DNA from 2 places in the Marinobacter sp. L-13 genome. Region 1 is predicted to be linked to the other one. Evidence: riboswitches for the same ligand, from Rfam matches in the RefSeq annotation. Region 1 holds a riboswitch; the other holds the start of a gene.
The links. A riboswitch is a leader RNA that binds a small molecule or an ion and turns the genes downstream of it on or off. The one in region 1 is predicted to bind glycine.
Positions count from the first base shown of each region.

Region 2: linked by a shared signal. The riboswitch ahead of AC13DD_RS17895 (D-amino acid dehydrogenase) and the one ahead of AC13DD_RS08705 (trimeric intracellular cation channel family protein) in region 1 are both predicted to bind glycine.

Region 1 is NZ_JBSXNQ010000050.1:138,473-145,998, reverse strand. It holds gene gdhA (NADP-specific glutamate dehydrogenase) at 1-1,120, opposite strand, end outside; gene rnk (nucleoside diphosphate kinase regulator) at 1,134-1,520, opposite strand; gene AC13DD_RS08705 (trimeric intracellular cation channel family protein) at 1,839-2,438, opposite strand; glycine riboswitch at 2,479-2,577, opposite strand; glycine riboswitch at 2,578-2,663, opposite strand; gene AC13DD_RS08700 (NADPH-dependent FMN reductase) at 2,886-3,443, shown strand; gene codA (cytosine deaminase) at 3,514-4,743, opposite strand; gene AC13DD_RS08690 (PucR family transcriptional regulator) at 4,777-5,481, opposite strand; gene codB (cytosine permease) at 5,482-6,765, opposite strand; gene AC13DD_RS08680 (acyl-CoA dehydrogenase) at 7,016-7,526, opposite strand, start outside.
Region 2 is NZ_JBSXNQ010000065.1:59,922-67,447, forward strand. It holds gene AC13DD_RS17885 (glycerol-3-phosphate dehydrogenase/oxidase) at 1-632, shown strand, start outside; gene AC13DD_RS17890 (FGGY-family carbohydrate kinase) at 622-2,181, shown strand; gene AC13DD_RS17895 (D-amino acid dehydrogenase) at 2,162-3,382, opposite strand; glycine riboswitch at 3,546-3,638, opposite strand; gene AC13DD_RS17900 (DUF3336 domain-containing protein) at 3,744-4,841, shown strand; gene AC13DD_RS17905 (putative bifunctional diguanylate cyclase/phosphodiesterase) at 4,966-6,672, shown strand; gene AC13DD_RS17910 (condensin complex protein MksE) at 6,684-7,253, opposite strand; gene AC13DD_RS17915 (hypothetical protein) at 7,246-7,526, opposite strand, start outside.

The DNA.
Region 1 (7,526 bases):
CATTAGCCGCTTTTGCAGGACCAAATAAAATGCCGGCGTCGCGGAACAACTTCACCGCGTCTGGAGTGCACGGCATATTGGCACCTTCAGCAACCGCCAGGACGCCATTGCGAATCAACGCCTTCGCGTCGCCCCCGGTCACCTCGTTCTGAGTGGCGCACGGCAGGGCTACCTGACAGGACAGTTCCCAAATGGACGCCCCGCGCACGTAATCGCTTCCATTCTGCCGCCGGGCGGCATAATCGCTGATTCGGCCGCGTTCCGTCTCTTTGATCTGGCGAACCAGCCCAACATCGATTCCGGCCGGGTCGTAAACGTAGCCACTGGAATCGGAGCAGGCGATCACCCTGCCCCCAAACTGCTGAACCTTCTCCATCGCATAAATTGCGACGTTCCCGGAGCCGGAAACTACCACGTCCTTGCCCTCCAGATCGGAACCTTGAGCCGCCAGCATCTCCCGGACAAAATAAACCGTTCCGTAACCTGTCGCTTCCTTGCGCACACGAGCACCGCCCCATCCGAGGCCCTTACCAGTCAGCACGCCAGATTCGTAACGGTTGGTGAGGCGCTTGTATTGCCCGAACAGAAAACCAATCTCCCTGGCTCCTACGCCGATGTCGCCTGCTGGCACGTCGGTGTACTCGCCAATATGCCGATACAGTTCGGTCATGAAGGATTGGCAAAACCGCATGATCTCATTGTCAGATCGGCCCTTGGGATCAAAGTCGGAACCACCCTTGCCTCCGCCGATCGGCATACCGCTCAGAGAGTTCTTGAAGATCTGCTCGAAACCCAGAAATTTCACCACGCCCAGATTGACGGAAGGATGGAACCGCAAGCCCCCCTTGTAGGGCCCAAGGGCCGAGTTGAGTTCAACGCGAAACCCCCGGTTGATCTGCACGGTACCAGAGTCATCCACCCAGGGGACCCTGAAAATGATTTGCCGCTCTGGTTCGCAAATACGCTCAAGGAGCTTCGCTTCCTTATACTCGGGATGCTTGGCAATCACCGGCGCCAGCGAGTCGAGAACTTCCAGAACGGCCTGATGAAATTCAGGTTCCGCGGGATTTCTCAGGACGACCTGCTCATACAGCTGGTCAAGGGGGGCTTTCTGGTGCATGCATCTTCCTCGTTCAGTTTGCGTGAGTCACATGGATAATTTTCAGACGCAGCTGGTTCTTTCCAGCCAAAGGCCAATCAATACGATCGCCTACCCGAAGACCCAGCAAGGCTGCACCCGCCGGAGCCAGGACGGATACACACTCCTCGCTTCCGTCTCGCGGGGTCGAGTACACGAGTCTCTTCGTGTACTCGGCGTCGTTACTCTCATTTTTAAAATGGACCAGAGAATTCATGGTGACGGTGCCGGAAGGCAGCTTTGCGGCATCAACCAGAGTTGCTCTATCAAGCTCGAGCGCAAGCGCTTCGGCTGTTTCAGTGCCATGTAGCTGTTTCTCCAACATCGCAGATAAACGATCAAAATCCTGTTCTAAGACATAAATAGCTGGACGTTCGGACATACCGACTCCTATAGGCCCGCAAGGCAAGGTTCAGTTGGGGGATGTGTTCAGAGGGTTTCGCCGAATTCGACGAGGGATTCGACGAATTCAGCGAAAGGAATGGCAAATACGGCGAGGCCCGGCAGCCAGAAATGCCGCCGCTGATAAAACGGAATGGATGAAGTAAAAACCGGTTTTCATTTTGAAACTCAGCGACTCTGAAAAAGGAAAAATCTTAGCAAGCTACGTTAGCTCAGTTCACGAGGAAATGAAACGATGAAAAGGTCTGAGGCTAGACCATGCCCACAATTCGAGGGCTTTCTCAAACCCACATCGCGCTCATTCCCAGCGTGTCTGCGAATAGCTGAATACTGGCAACGACAACCCCCAGCGAATGGCCGCCATACGCAGAAGCAGCCCGAGACTGAAAGCGGCCAAAAGAGTGACATTCTCGCCCACCCCTTGGCGAAGCAAGGTCAGGTACAGGAAAGCCACCATCAGTGAAACGCTGGCGTAGAGTTCGTGGCGCAGCACCTGCGGGGTGCGGTTACATAAGATATCCCGGATGATACCGCCAAAGATCCCTGTTGTGATGCCGGCCATGACCACCACCACGGTGTCATAGCCCAGCTTGAGCGCGACATTGCAGCCAATAACCGTAAAAGCCACCAGACCTATGGCATCCAGAACCAGAAACAACTGATGCAGATGCCGCATGAAGCGCGCAATCACGATGGTGACCAGGCCACCGGTAATGGTCATGTAGATATAGCGAGGGTGCTGGGTCCAGGTGACTGGGAAATTACCCAGAAGAATGTCCCGGACAGTTCCGCCACCAAGGGCGGTAAAAAACGCAATTACAGCGACACCAAACAGATCCATGTTCCTCCGCCCGGCGGTGAGGGCTCCCGACATGGCTTCGGCGGTAATGGCAATCATATAGATAGAGGTCAGCACACAGGACTCCTGAGTTTCTGTGGCCTCTCCCCCTGTCCCTGATACCTGAGAGTTTACAGAGCCTGGCTCTGCTTGCCCCTTCGGTGGACTGCGGTGGCAGTCGCTCTCCAGACGGCGTTAGATGATGCTCGCAGTACCTGTGCCTGAGCGTTTATGGGAGTTTGCGCCTTCGGCGGGGCCAACGGCCCACTCTCCTGCGAGACCGGGCATTATAGAGAGATAGGAAGCTAACGTCGAGCGAGGCGGCGGGCTGATAGGCTCAGAATTTTTGACTAATTCTTACTGGTTACTCCGTTATCTTTTTGAAGAGGCGCCCTTTATGCTGCTTTTCCAAGCAGACATTCCTACACGGATTCACTAAGCAGCCATTCCTACACGGATTCACTAAGCAGCCTTCGACGGCTTGTGGCCGCTATCTAAGGACACCCCATGAAACTACAAACCATCATCTGCAGCACGCGCCCCGGCCGAATCGGCCCTTCCATTGCCCACTGGTTCAATTCTCTGGTCAATGACCAGGGAACGTTTTCCAGCGAACTGGTCGATCTAGCTGAGTTCAAGCTTCCGGTTTACGACGAGGCCAACCATCCTCGCATGCAGAAATATGAGCATGAGCACACCAAAGCCTGGTCAGCGAGCGTAAATAAGGCAGATGCCTACGTCTTCGTCATTCCCGAGTACAATTTTTGCCCGCCGCCATCGTTCACGAACGCGTTGAACTACGTATACAACGAGTGGAACTATAAGCCTTGCGGGTTTGTCAGCTACGGCGGTGTTTCCGGTGGACTCCGTTCAGCCCAGGTTGCCAAGCAGCTGGTTACTACGCTGAAAATGATGCCGATGGTGGAAGGAGTAATGGTGCAGATGCCGTGGGAGAAACTGGATGACCAGCGCAACTTCCTCCCTGCCGAGCATCACACCGGCTCTGCCAATGCCATGCTGGACGAAATGGCGAAATGGGCAACGGCCCTGAAGTCGCTACGCTGAACACCAGAGTAGTTGAGCAGATTCCCCGGTTAGCAAACCGGGGAATCTGTAGCTTCTACTTCAACGGGCATCAACCCTGCCGGTTTATCAGAACACGGCCATCACGAATAGACGCGGCAACCGGCAACTGGCCCAACAGCACCTCGTAGGGCGACTGCCCCTGCAGAACAACACAGCGAGCCGGAAGTCCCTCCTCGATGCCGTATTCGTCCAGATCCAATGCTGCAGCACCGTTGTCGGTGATCAGCTCCAGCGACCGATCAATCCAACCCATGCCCAGCATGTGGCAGGCGTGCAGGCCTACGTCCAGGGTACGGAGCATGTTGCCGTTGCCCAGTGGATACCAGGGATCGCGGATGGAATCCTGGCCGAAGGCCACCTTCAGTCCCGCATCCAGCAGTTCCGGAACCCGGGTCAGGCCACGACGTTTCGGATAACCATCGAAGCGGCCCTGCAGGTGCAGGCTTTCGGTGGGCATCGACAGGAAGCGCAGGCCGGATTTCTTCAACAGGCGGAACAGCCGGCTGCAGTAATGGTCGTTGTACGAGCCCATGGCACAGGTATGGCTGGCGGTGACCCGTGAGCCATAATCCAGCTTGAGCGCCTCGGCAGCGAGCACTTCCAGGAATCGGGATTCGGGATCGTCGATCTCGTCGCAATGCACGTCTACGAGAAGGTCGTTTTTGTGGGCCAACGCCACCAGCCATTGAACCGATTCAACGCCGTAATCTCGAGTGAATTCGAAATGGGGAATGCCACCGACCACATCGGCCCCCAGACGAACCGCCTCTTCCATCAGCTCCTTGCCCTGGGGAAATGACCAGAGACCTTCCTGGGGAAAAGCGACAATCTGCAGGTCTACTGTGTCAGCCATACGCTCACGCACTTCCAGCATGGCCTTCAGCCCTGTCAGCTTGGGGTCCGTCACGTCCACGTGGGTGCGGACGTGCTGAATGCCGTTATCGGCAAACAGCTTCAACGTCTGTTCGGCCCGACCGATCACGTCGTCGTGAGTCAGGCTGGCTTTGCGCTCAGACCAACACTCGATACCTTCAAACAAGGTACCACTCTGGTTCCAGCGTGGCTCGCCGGCGGTCATGGCCGCATCCAGGTGGATGTGCGGCTCCACGAAAGGAGGAGCGACCAGATTTCCGCCGGCGTCCAGCTGGTTCTCGGCAACGCTTTCAGTCGCATCCTGCGCCGTGACACTGCTGAATTTTCCATCGGTGATGGTCAGCCGGAATAACCCCTCACGGCCCTGCAACCGAGCATTGGTAATAGCGTTCAGATTTTCACTCATAACATCTCCACACAGATTTTCCGCTGGCTTGAATCATGGCCGCGACAACAGATGGGCCAGCACCAGGGTTTTGAAATATTCATTCGGTTCAGACTCCGGAGGCATCTCCGCGACCAACCGATTCATCCGGTTCCGGATGGTATTTCTATGGCAGCCAAGGGCTTCAGCCATGGCGCACTGGTTTCCACGCTCCTGAAGCCATACCTCCAGGAGATCTCGACTACTGTCCAGCAACCCGGCTTCCACCTCAGGCAGGTACTGCCGGATAAGTCCTTCGAGCTGATGACTGCCGATACCGGCTATCAGCGCCTCCGCCAGCCCGCCTTCCCGGGGCTCTTGCGACCGCTCCGATGCGACAATCGCCCGGGCGATGGTTTCGGTCACATCCACCATTGGCAGCGAGTAAGGCTGCTCAAACAACGGCATGGCCAGCTCATCCGCCAGACGACTTAACATGGCCGGTAGCTGCCCGATGTAGGCATCGCCGGTCAGCACAACCAGCCCCGATATACCGCAGTCCCGACCTTCATAGAGGCACTCGGCCAGATTGGCCGGGCTGCGGTGGCGGCTGATACCGGTGACAAATACCAGCTCGCCACCCCTGACCCAGTTGGTGAAAGACCGGTTCTCCGCCAGATAAGGCCAGCGCACCGTGTTGTCTGCGCCGGAACTCCCACCCCGCAGATGGATGGCCCCAAGGCCAGGGAGCTCCGGAATGTCACGGCACGTCAGGGCCATTTACACCGCTCCCAGAACCTGGGCCCGGCGATCACGAACGGCCTCACTGACCACAAGCACTACACCATAACTGGCCGCGGCAACCAGTACGCCAACAATCGGCGCGATCCATGGCGAGGTATAGGCCGCTGCCGAGCCTATGGCATAGGCCGCCAGCCCGGGAATATTGAACGCGGGCAAGGTCGCCGTTTCGAGTGACGGGTACTCGCGCTTATAGCCAATGAAATAGCTGGCCATGATGACGCCGCCAATGGGCGGAATGAAGGTTCCAAGCAACACCAGGAACGGGATAAGCCACTCATACATACCCAGAACAGCCAGCACTGTGCCGATGGCGGCACCGCCCACCGTCACCAGCTTGCGCCGGCGGGTTCGAATCATATTGCAGCCGGCCACGGCGAAGTTGTATACGGTATTATCCTGCGTTGTCCAAAGATTCAGGAAGAGCATGAGAATACCCAGGGTCGCCAGCCCCTGCGCCACCATGATATCGACGATATCCGCCTGCTGGTAAACCAGAGCACCAAAGGCGCCAATCAGCGTCATCAGTCCATTACCGAGGAAGAACGCCAGTAGGGTCGCAATCACCGCCGTTTTTCCGGATTTGGCAAAACGGGTCCAGTTGGTAGCCTGGGTGCCTCCACTGACGAAAGTGCCGAACACCATGGTAATGGCCGCAGCTACGGTCATTTCGTCTGAGGGGGTAATGGCGAGTAATCCCGAAAATCCACCGGCGTCCGAGGTGGCGATTGTCATACTCACCGCTACCAAAATAATCATCGCCGGCACCGCAAAGCGGGACAGCATTTCCAGCCCCTTGTAGCCAATGAACGCGGTGATACAGAAGCCGAAACCGAACACCACCATCAGCGGCGTGGTCCAGCTCTCGGGCAAGCCCGTCAGCTTGACCAGGAGAATGGCCATGGTCGCCGTGCCCCAGGCGTACCAGCCGATCTGGGTAAAGCCCAGGATGAAGTCGGAGAGTTTGCTACCCAGCTCACCGAAGGTAAAACGGGACATCAGGGCCGTATTCAGCCCCGATTTTGCAGCGATGTAGCCAAGAATGGCGGCGTAGGTACCCAGAAGAAGGTTACCGGCTGCCAGCACCAGCAGCATCGTTGAAAAATCGAATGCAACACCGATACTGCCGCCCGCCCACATGGTGGCGGTGAAAAAGGTGAAGCCAAGCAGAACCAGGCCCATGGACCAGATACTGCGGCGCTGGTCCATGGGCACCGGGCTGAGCGGGTAATCCTGTTCCTGTGGAGTTACTTGTGAGGTCATTGCCTTGTCTCTCTTTGATGAAAACACGAGAGAAAGATGGCAACGTCTGTGCCATGTGGTCCTCACGACCATGATTTGAGAGAGTGGATGACACCTGACCTGTGCACTTTGCACAATCACACCAGGTCGGGATGTCGTCGCATCCCGGGTTCGCCCTGACCTGGTGCAAAAAAGCAGGCCAACGCTCATTTCAGTGCAGGACTGCCCAAAGACCAGACCCTGCAATACCGGCAATCCTGGATGAGAATGATCAAAAGAACGCCTGAATACCGGTCTGGGCTCGACCCAGAATCAGAGCGTGCACATCGTGAGTGCCTTCATAGGTATTCACCACTTCCAGATTCACCAGATGTCGCGCCACCCCGAATTCATCACTGATGCCGTTCCCCCCGAGCATATCCCTGGCCAGGCGGGCAACATCCAGAGCCTTGCCGCAGGAATTGCGCTTCATGATGGAAGTGATCTCGACGGCAGCCGTGCCCTCATCCTTCATCCTACCAAGACGCAGGCAGCCTTGCAGGGCCAGGGTGATATCGGTCTGCATATCTGCCAGCTTTTTCTGGATCAGCTGGTTGGCCGCCAGCGGCCGACCGAACTGCTTACGGTCCAGCACATACTGGCGGGCGGTGTGCCAGCAATCCTCGGCGGCACCCAGAGCACCCCAGGAAATACCGTAGCGGGCGGAGTTCAGGCAGGTGAACGGCCCCTTCAGCCCTCGCACGTCCGGGAAGGCGTTTTCTTCCGGCACAAAGACGCCGTCC
Region 2 (7,526 bases), on a different contig from region 1:
TTACCCGAAGCGACATCCTTTCAACCTGGGCCGGTGTAAGGCCGGTGGTAACCGATGGTACGGGTAAGGCGCCGTCCAAGGAAAACCGGGAACACGCACTTCGGGTGAATCGGGGGCTGGTCAGCATTGCCGGCGGCAAGCTCACCACCTTCCGGGTCATCGCCCGCGAGGCACTCGTCCAGGGGCTTGGAGAAGACGCCAGCAAGGTTCTGCGGCCCGCATCCAAACCGGTGTTTCAGGGCACAGATCACCCCTCAAGGCCAGCCACCATTAGCCACCAGTGCTGGCAGCGACTGCAGGGGTTCTATGGCCCCGAGCTTGATCAACTGCTTGCTTCGGGCCCACTGGAGCCTGTCACTCCAAATCGGGCTTCCAACCTGCTCTGGGCGGAGCTTTGCTGGGCGTGCCGGAGAGAAGATGTGCAGCATCTGGATGACCTGCTTCTGCGACGAACGCGGTTAGGCATGGTACTACCGAATGCCGGCGAAGCCCTTCTCCCGCAGATTCGTAACCACTGCCAGCCGCTGCTTGGTTGGGCTGACCAGCGTTGGGAGGAGGAACAGGCCCGCTATCTGTCGATCTATCACAACGCCTATTCGCTGCCACCGCAGGAGGCCTCCGATGCCAGCTGAGCCGCTCATCCTGGCCATCGACAATGGCACCCAGAGCGTTCGGGCGCTGCTCTTCGATACCAGTGGCAATCTGGTGGGCAAAGGCAAGCAGGAAATAGAGCCCTATTTTTCGAGAGAGCCCGGCTGGGCCGAGCAGCACCCGGACTACTTCTGGGAGCAGCTCGCGGAAGCCTGCCAATTGCTCTGGAGCTCCACAGACGCGACACCGGATCAGGTTGCCGGCGTTACCGTGACCACCCAGCGCGGCACCGTCATAAATCTGGATGAAAATGGACAGCCTCTACGTCCGGCAATCATCTGGCTCGACCAGCGCCATGCAAGGGTAGAAGGCCCCGTCAAAGGGCCCTGGGGATGGCTGTTCAAAGTTGCACGTCTGGCAGACACTATCAACCGGTTCCGGGAAAAAACCCAGGCCAACTGGATCGCTCAGAATGAACCCGAGATCTGGGCCAAAACCCGGCATTTCCTGTTGCTGTCCGGCTATCTCAACTACCGACTCACTGGAGAATTCCGGGACTCGACCGGCAGCCAGGTGGGATACCTGCCATTCGACTATAAAAAGCATCGCTGGGCCGGCCGGCGGGATTTCAAATGGCAGACGATGCCAGTCGAGCCTTCCATGCTGCCTGAGCTGGTTGCACCCGGCGAAACACTGGGCCATTTGACCGACGAAGCCTGCAAGCACCTGGGCCTGGCAAAAAGCCTCCCAGTAATCGCCGCAGCTTCCGACAAGGCCTGCGAAATTCTCGGCTCCGGCGGGCTGACACCCGATATCGGCTGTATGAGCTATGGCACCACTGCCACCATCAACACCACCAGCCAGCGTTACGTCGAACCGATCCGGCTGATGCCGCCCTATCCGTCTGCGTTGCCCGGCCATTACTCGACGGAGGTCATGATCTACCGGGGTTTCTGGATGGTGAGCTGGTTCAAGCGGGAGTTCGGGCTGAGAGAACAGAAACTGGCCGAGGAACGAGGTATCGAGCCGGAAGCGCTGTTCGATGAACTGGTCAAGGCAGTGCCACCAGGATCCATGGGCCTGATGCTTCAGCCCTACTGGTCACCCGGCGTGCGCCAGCCGGGGCCGGAAGCGAAAGGCTCGATCATCGGGTTCGGGGACGTTCACACCCGTTCCCACATTTATCGCGCCATCCTCGAAGGTCTGGCCTACGCGCTCAGGGAAGGAAAGGAAAAAATCGAGAAGCGAAGCGGCGTGAAGATCAGGAAATTGCGAGTGGCCGGCGGTGGCTCACAGAGCGATGCGGCGATGCAACTCACCGCCGATGTGCTCGGGCTGCCGGCCGAGAGGCCTCACACCTATGAGACCTCCGGGCTCGGCGCCGCCATTGATGCCGCTGTCGGGCTAGGGCTGCATCCGGATTTCGACACCGCCGTGGCGAAGATGACCCGGGTTGGCGACGTTTTTCATCCCAACGAAGAAACCCGGGCTCTTTACCAGCGGCTGTATTCCGAGGTTTATCTGAAGATGTACCCTCAGCTTCAACCCCTGTACCGGAAAATCCGCGAGATTACCGGCTATCCCCGGTAACGCTCTCAGCGACCAACTCAGCGGTAATCGCAGAGAGCGTCCAGCCCAGGTGACCGTGACCGGTGTTGTAGAACACGGTCGGCAGGCGACCTGGCCCAACCCTTGGCATCATGTTCGGCAGCATTGGCCGCAAGCCTGCCCAGGGCACTACCTTGCGAGTACAGACACCTGGGAAGCACTGCTCAACCCAACGGGTGAGCGGGCGGATGCGGTCGTCCTTGATATCGCGGTTGTAACCGCTGAACTCGGCGGTACCGGCAACCCGGAAACGACCATCGCCCAGGCGACTGGTGACGATCTTGGTAGCATCGTCCAGCAAGCTGACGGTTGGTGCCGCCTTTTGCGAGGCTTCGTCGTCCAGCTCCACGGTAATTGAGTACCCCTTAACCGGATAGATATTCACCCGGTCACCCAGCTTTTTCGCGAGCCCGCGGCTGCCGACGCCGGCACAGATCACCACGCCGTCAAATGTGTCCCGGGACTGTTCGGTGCCATCGTGGGCGGTCACCCAGGCATTACGCTCATCGGCGCTCAGCTCGGTCACCGTGTGGCCATAACAGGTTTTAACGCCCAGCCGCTTGATGGCATCCGCCAGTCCATTGGTGAACTTGTGAATATCACCGGTGGAGTCACTCTCTGTGAAAAACCCGCCGTAATAGTTGCCGGCCAGGGTCGGCTCGATGGATTTCATTTCCTCCGGGGTCACCGAACGGCGCTCAAGGCCACCAGCCGCCAGCAGGCGCGATACCTTTTCAGCGTGGTCAAACCCGGCCTTGTCCCGGTAGATGTGCAGGATACCCTGCTTCTTCAGATCGAAATCGATGCCTTCTTCCTGCGCCCAGGCAAACAGGTGATCGCGGGCGGCAATAGCCAGGCGAGCGGTTTCCGTGGTGTTTTTCTCGTACTGGGGAATAGCGGCAATGAACTCGGCGAACCAGCTCAGCTTGTGCCAGGACGGCTTGGGATTGACCAGCAGTGGCGCATCCCGGCGGGACATCCACTTTATGCCCTTCATCACGGTCTGCCAGTTGTTCCAGACCTCTGCGTTGGAAGCAGAGAGCTGTCCACCGTTGGCGAAGGAGGTTTCCATCGCCGCATAGCGATGCTTCTCGTAAACCGTAACGTCAAGCCCGCGCTTGGCAAGGGTGTAGGCCGTGGTAATACCAGTGATACCACCGCCAATTACTGCGATTCGCTTCATTCCAATCTCCGTGAGCGCCAAGGGTTTCCTCCCTGCTCGAAATGGCAGAAAGCACCCCTTCCGTCACGGGACCTGAGAGATTCACGAGCCGTTTTAACGAAAACGGTCGTTTGCTCCTTCGGTGTGCCGACTGACGCGATTGTCGACAGCTCTTCGGAAAGTATTCATGCCAGCGGTCCTTTTGCCTGAGAGTTTCCGGGGCAGTTGCTCCTTCGGCGCTGATCGCAAGGGATTCAGTCTCTCCCGCAGACATGTCTGATTGGTAATAAAACCCAACCCACGGGCCTAAACATAGCAAATAACCCGGAGCCAGGAAACCAGCCTCTGCACAGCTTGGGCCGTATGGGTTAAGGTAAAAAGCATGAAACACGCCTTGAAGACCCGAAAACAGCTCCAGCAGCAACTGGAACAGGCCCACGACTACGAGCACTGGTGCGAGGCCGCTACCGCGCTCGATGACATGGACGGGCTGCTGGACTGGCGCGAGCAGGAAGAGACCGGGATGCTGAATGAAAGCCTGATGCGCAAGCACATGGGCCTCATGGACCATTGCCGGCAGAATGGCGACACGCGGCGACTGATCCGGATCCTTCAGGAGAGCCTCTACCGTCACCTGGGCGAATTATCCTATCCCGATCTTTACACCGTGGCGCGCAGCGGCACCAATCGGTTGGTGGGTGAATTCCTGGATGCCGTCGAGACGTCCATGGAATTCATTTGCGACCACCCTATTCCGGAAGTGACAACCGCCCGAAAACTGAAAATGTTTCAGGACGCCGAGCGGGTCTATGGCCGGCCAGCCCTGATGCTCAGCGGGGGTGCGGCCTTTGGTATTTACCACATCGGTGTCACCCGGGCGCTCTGGCGACAGGATCTGCTGCCGGATGTCATGGCCGGTTCCAGCATGGGTGCCATCGTGGCGGGTGCCATCTGCACACGGAACGACAAGGAACTGGCAGAGTTCTTTAACCATCCGGAACGGATTCACCTGAATGCCTTCCGCTGGCTCGGCGTCACGGAAGGCTTGAGGGCCGGCCATGCCATGGATCCACGCCAACTTCAGGAGCATCTCCAGCACAATCTGGGCAGCGTCAGTTTCAAGGAAGCCTATGAGCACAGTGGCCGAACACTGAATATCTCCGTCTCCCCCACCCGCACCCAGCAGAAACCACGGCCACTCATCGAGCAGGCCTACGCCATGACCAGTCAGCAATACCTCGGGGACATCAACATCCATTTCCCGCCCAAGGCGTCCCTTTACCGAAAGGTCCTCTCCAACCCGAGCCCTGAAGATCTCGAGATGTATATCAATCTCGGTGAACAGGCCACATGGCCACGGCTGGACATGATCAAGGACCAGACCAGGATCAGCCGGGCATTCGATCGCTGTATCGCCAGGCTGGAGCAAGAGCTGGAGCAGGAGCAGGAAACCGCAGAGCAGACTGCAACGCCGCTCTAGAGACAGCACCGCCCTACCAATCAGTAAACCAACTAGATAACCCTGGGATCCCGAACTATTCTCATTCTATTGCATCATCGCTTCGCGAAACGTTTATCGCTAATCATGAGGATGCTGACCCGCAATGGATATTGGACAAGGAAGTCGCTCGGCTACCGAGGACAGTGAAAACAGGTTTTACGAGCTGATCGAGAGTCTGCCCATGGTGGCTGTTCAGGGATACGACAGACACCGCCGGGTAATTTATTGGAACGAAGCAAGCGCGCGCATTTATGGCTATTCCCGGGATGAAGCGCTGGGAGAGCTATTGGAAGACCTGATCATTCCCGATCACATGCGCACCGGTGTGATCGAAGCGCACCGCAATTGGCTTGAGAAAAACATCAGCATTCCCTCCGACGAACTCGAATTGAAGCACAAAGAAGGGCACCTGGTCCCCGTCTACTCCAGCCATGTAATGATCAAACAGGACAGCGGCGAATGTGAGATGTTCTGCATCGACATCAGCCTGGAGGAGCAGAAACAAGCCAGAGACGAGCTTTACCGGCGCGCGAGTTTTGACGACCTGACCGGATTACCCAACCGGCATTTCATGGAAGCCGAGTTGTCGAGCCGACTGGATGAGGCTGATCGCCTGCAACAGGAATTAGCGGTCGTTTTTATCGATCTGGACAATTTCAAAATCATCAACGATACCCGTGGCCACCATCATGGTGACAGTCTCCTGAAAGCGGTGGCCGAAACCTTGAGGGCCGAACTTCGAGGCGGAGACCTGTTGAGCCGCTTTGGCGGGGACGAGTTTGTCTTGCTGATCTTCGATTTCGAAGGCCCTGAAGGTATTCATGAACTTGTTTGTCGGTTGATAGACGCTCTGGAACACAGAGTTCATCTGGAAGGCGACTGCTACCAGGTTACCGCCAGCTTTGGCGTGAGCCTTTTTCCGCACAACGGAACCACCGTGGCTGAGCTGATGGGCAATGCAGACGCCGCCATGTATCAGGCCAAAGAAACCGGCAAGAACGGCGTGTGCTTCTACACCCCGGATATCAATGACAGGCTGGTCAGTTATCAGGAAATCACCAACCTGCTCAGAGACGCCTTGAATAACGATGGCCTCGAATTGTTTTTCCAGCCCCAGATCAGCCTCGCGGATCGCACATGCGACTCCTGCGAGGCGCTTCTTCGTTGTTTTCACGGTCAATCCCGGGCAGTTTCACCAGCCATTTTCATTCCCGTGGCTGAAAAGTCTGGCCTCATCAACCGGATAGGCGAATGGGTAATCGAAGCAGCCTGCAAACAGCTCAGCGCATGGAAGAAAACCCCTTTGGAAAACCTGCGGGTTGATATCAATCTCTCGGGACGACAGCTCACCAATCCACACCTTGCGAGCCATATTCTCGAAACGGTGGAACGTTACAATCTTCAGCCTCACCAGCTTGGGGTGGAGCTGACTGAAAACGAGGTTTTCGGCAGCGATGAAAGCCAAACCAAACAGTTGGAAAAACTGAAACAGGCAGGCGTGCACATTTCGATCGATGACTTCGGTACCGGACACTCCTCGCTCGTCTATCTCAGAAAGCTCCCGGTTTGCGGAATAAAAATCGACAGGAGCTTTCTTCAACATGCCATGCAGAACAGCGCCGACATGGCCATCATGGAGGCAATGGTTACCGTCGGCCACAGTCTGGGCCTCAGCGTGCTGGTCGAGGGTGTTGAAACGGATGAACAGGCCCAGATGGTAACGGACCTTGGTTGCGACCTCGCTCAGGGTTTCCTCTATGCCAAGCCCATGCCGGCAAACAAAGTTGAAGAATTCCTGGCCAGCTTCTGACCAGGAAAGCACTACCCCTGTTCAAACTCCCGAACCAACTCCTGCAGGAAATACAGCCCGGCGGAACTCAGGAAACAGCGGCCTGCACCGGCTCGAAACAGGAGGTGGCGTTTATCGAGGTAGTCCAGGGCTTCCGGCAGGCCTTTCTCAAACCGTGCGGCCCTCAGGATTTCCTGGTATTCCTCATCGCTCGCCAGGGCCAATAGGTCTTGCTCGTTCAGCCCGGCGTCGGGCCGGCCAAGGTATTCAAGATCCCGACCGCTGCGTGCGAAATAACGCCCTATCAGCAGCAGGATCACCTGCACGCGGAAGGCGTTCTCGTCGTGCTCTTCATTCTCGTCGTCACTGCTTTCCTTGAGGAAGAAAAACGCGCCGGTTTCGTTGAACACCAGCTCGCTGCCCAGGTGCTCGTATAAGGTCCGGAAGTGGGACAGATGGTTATACAGCAGATTGTAGAGCGGATTGGCACGCAACTCCGAGCGGTTGCTGTCCCACACATCACGCACAATCACCCGGCCGGCCTGGAATTCCCGGTAGATCGCGGCGCTGTGGGCCGGGAGGATTTCTTCAAATTCAGACATTCTGTTGCTCCAGGCGACGCTTTCGGTAGACAAACTGTTCACTGTCGGATGACTGATCGAGGATTCGGAAGCGATTGGTAGTCACCACCTGCAAGCCCTCGGGGGGCGAGTTTACCAGCCGGTTCAACGCCGCCAGCAGGTCCGGGAAGCGATAGCCGGGGATAAACCCGTCCAGGCGCCCGTGAAGCTCACGTACCAGATCGGTTGTTGGCCGCAGCTCCAGAGTCTCCAGCCATTGATACAGCTGGTTGATGCGCTGGACATCAATCCGGG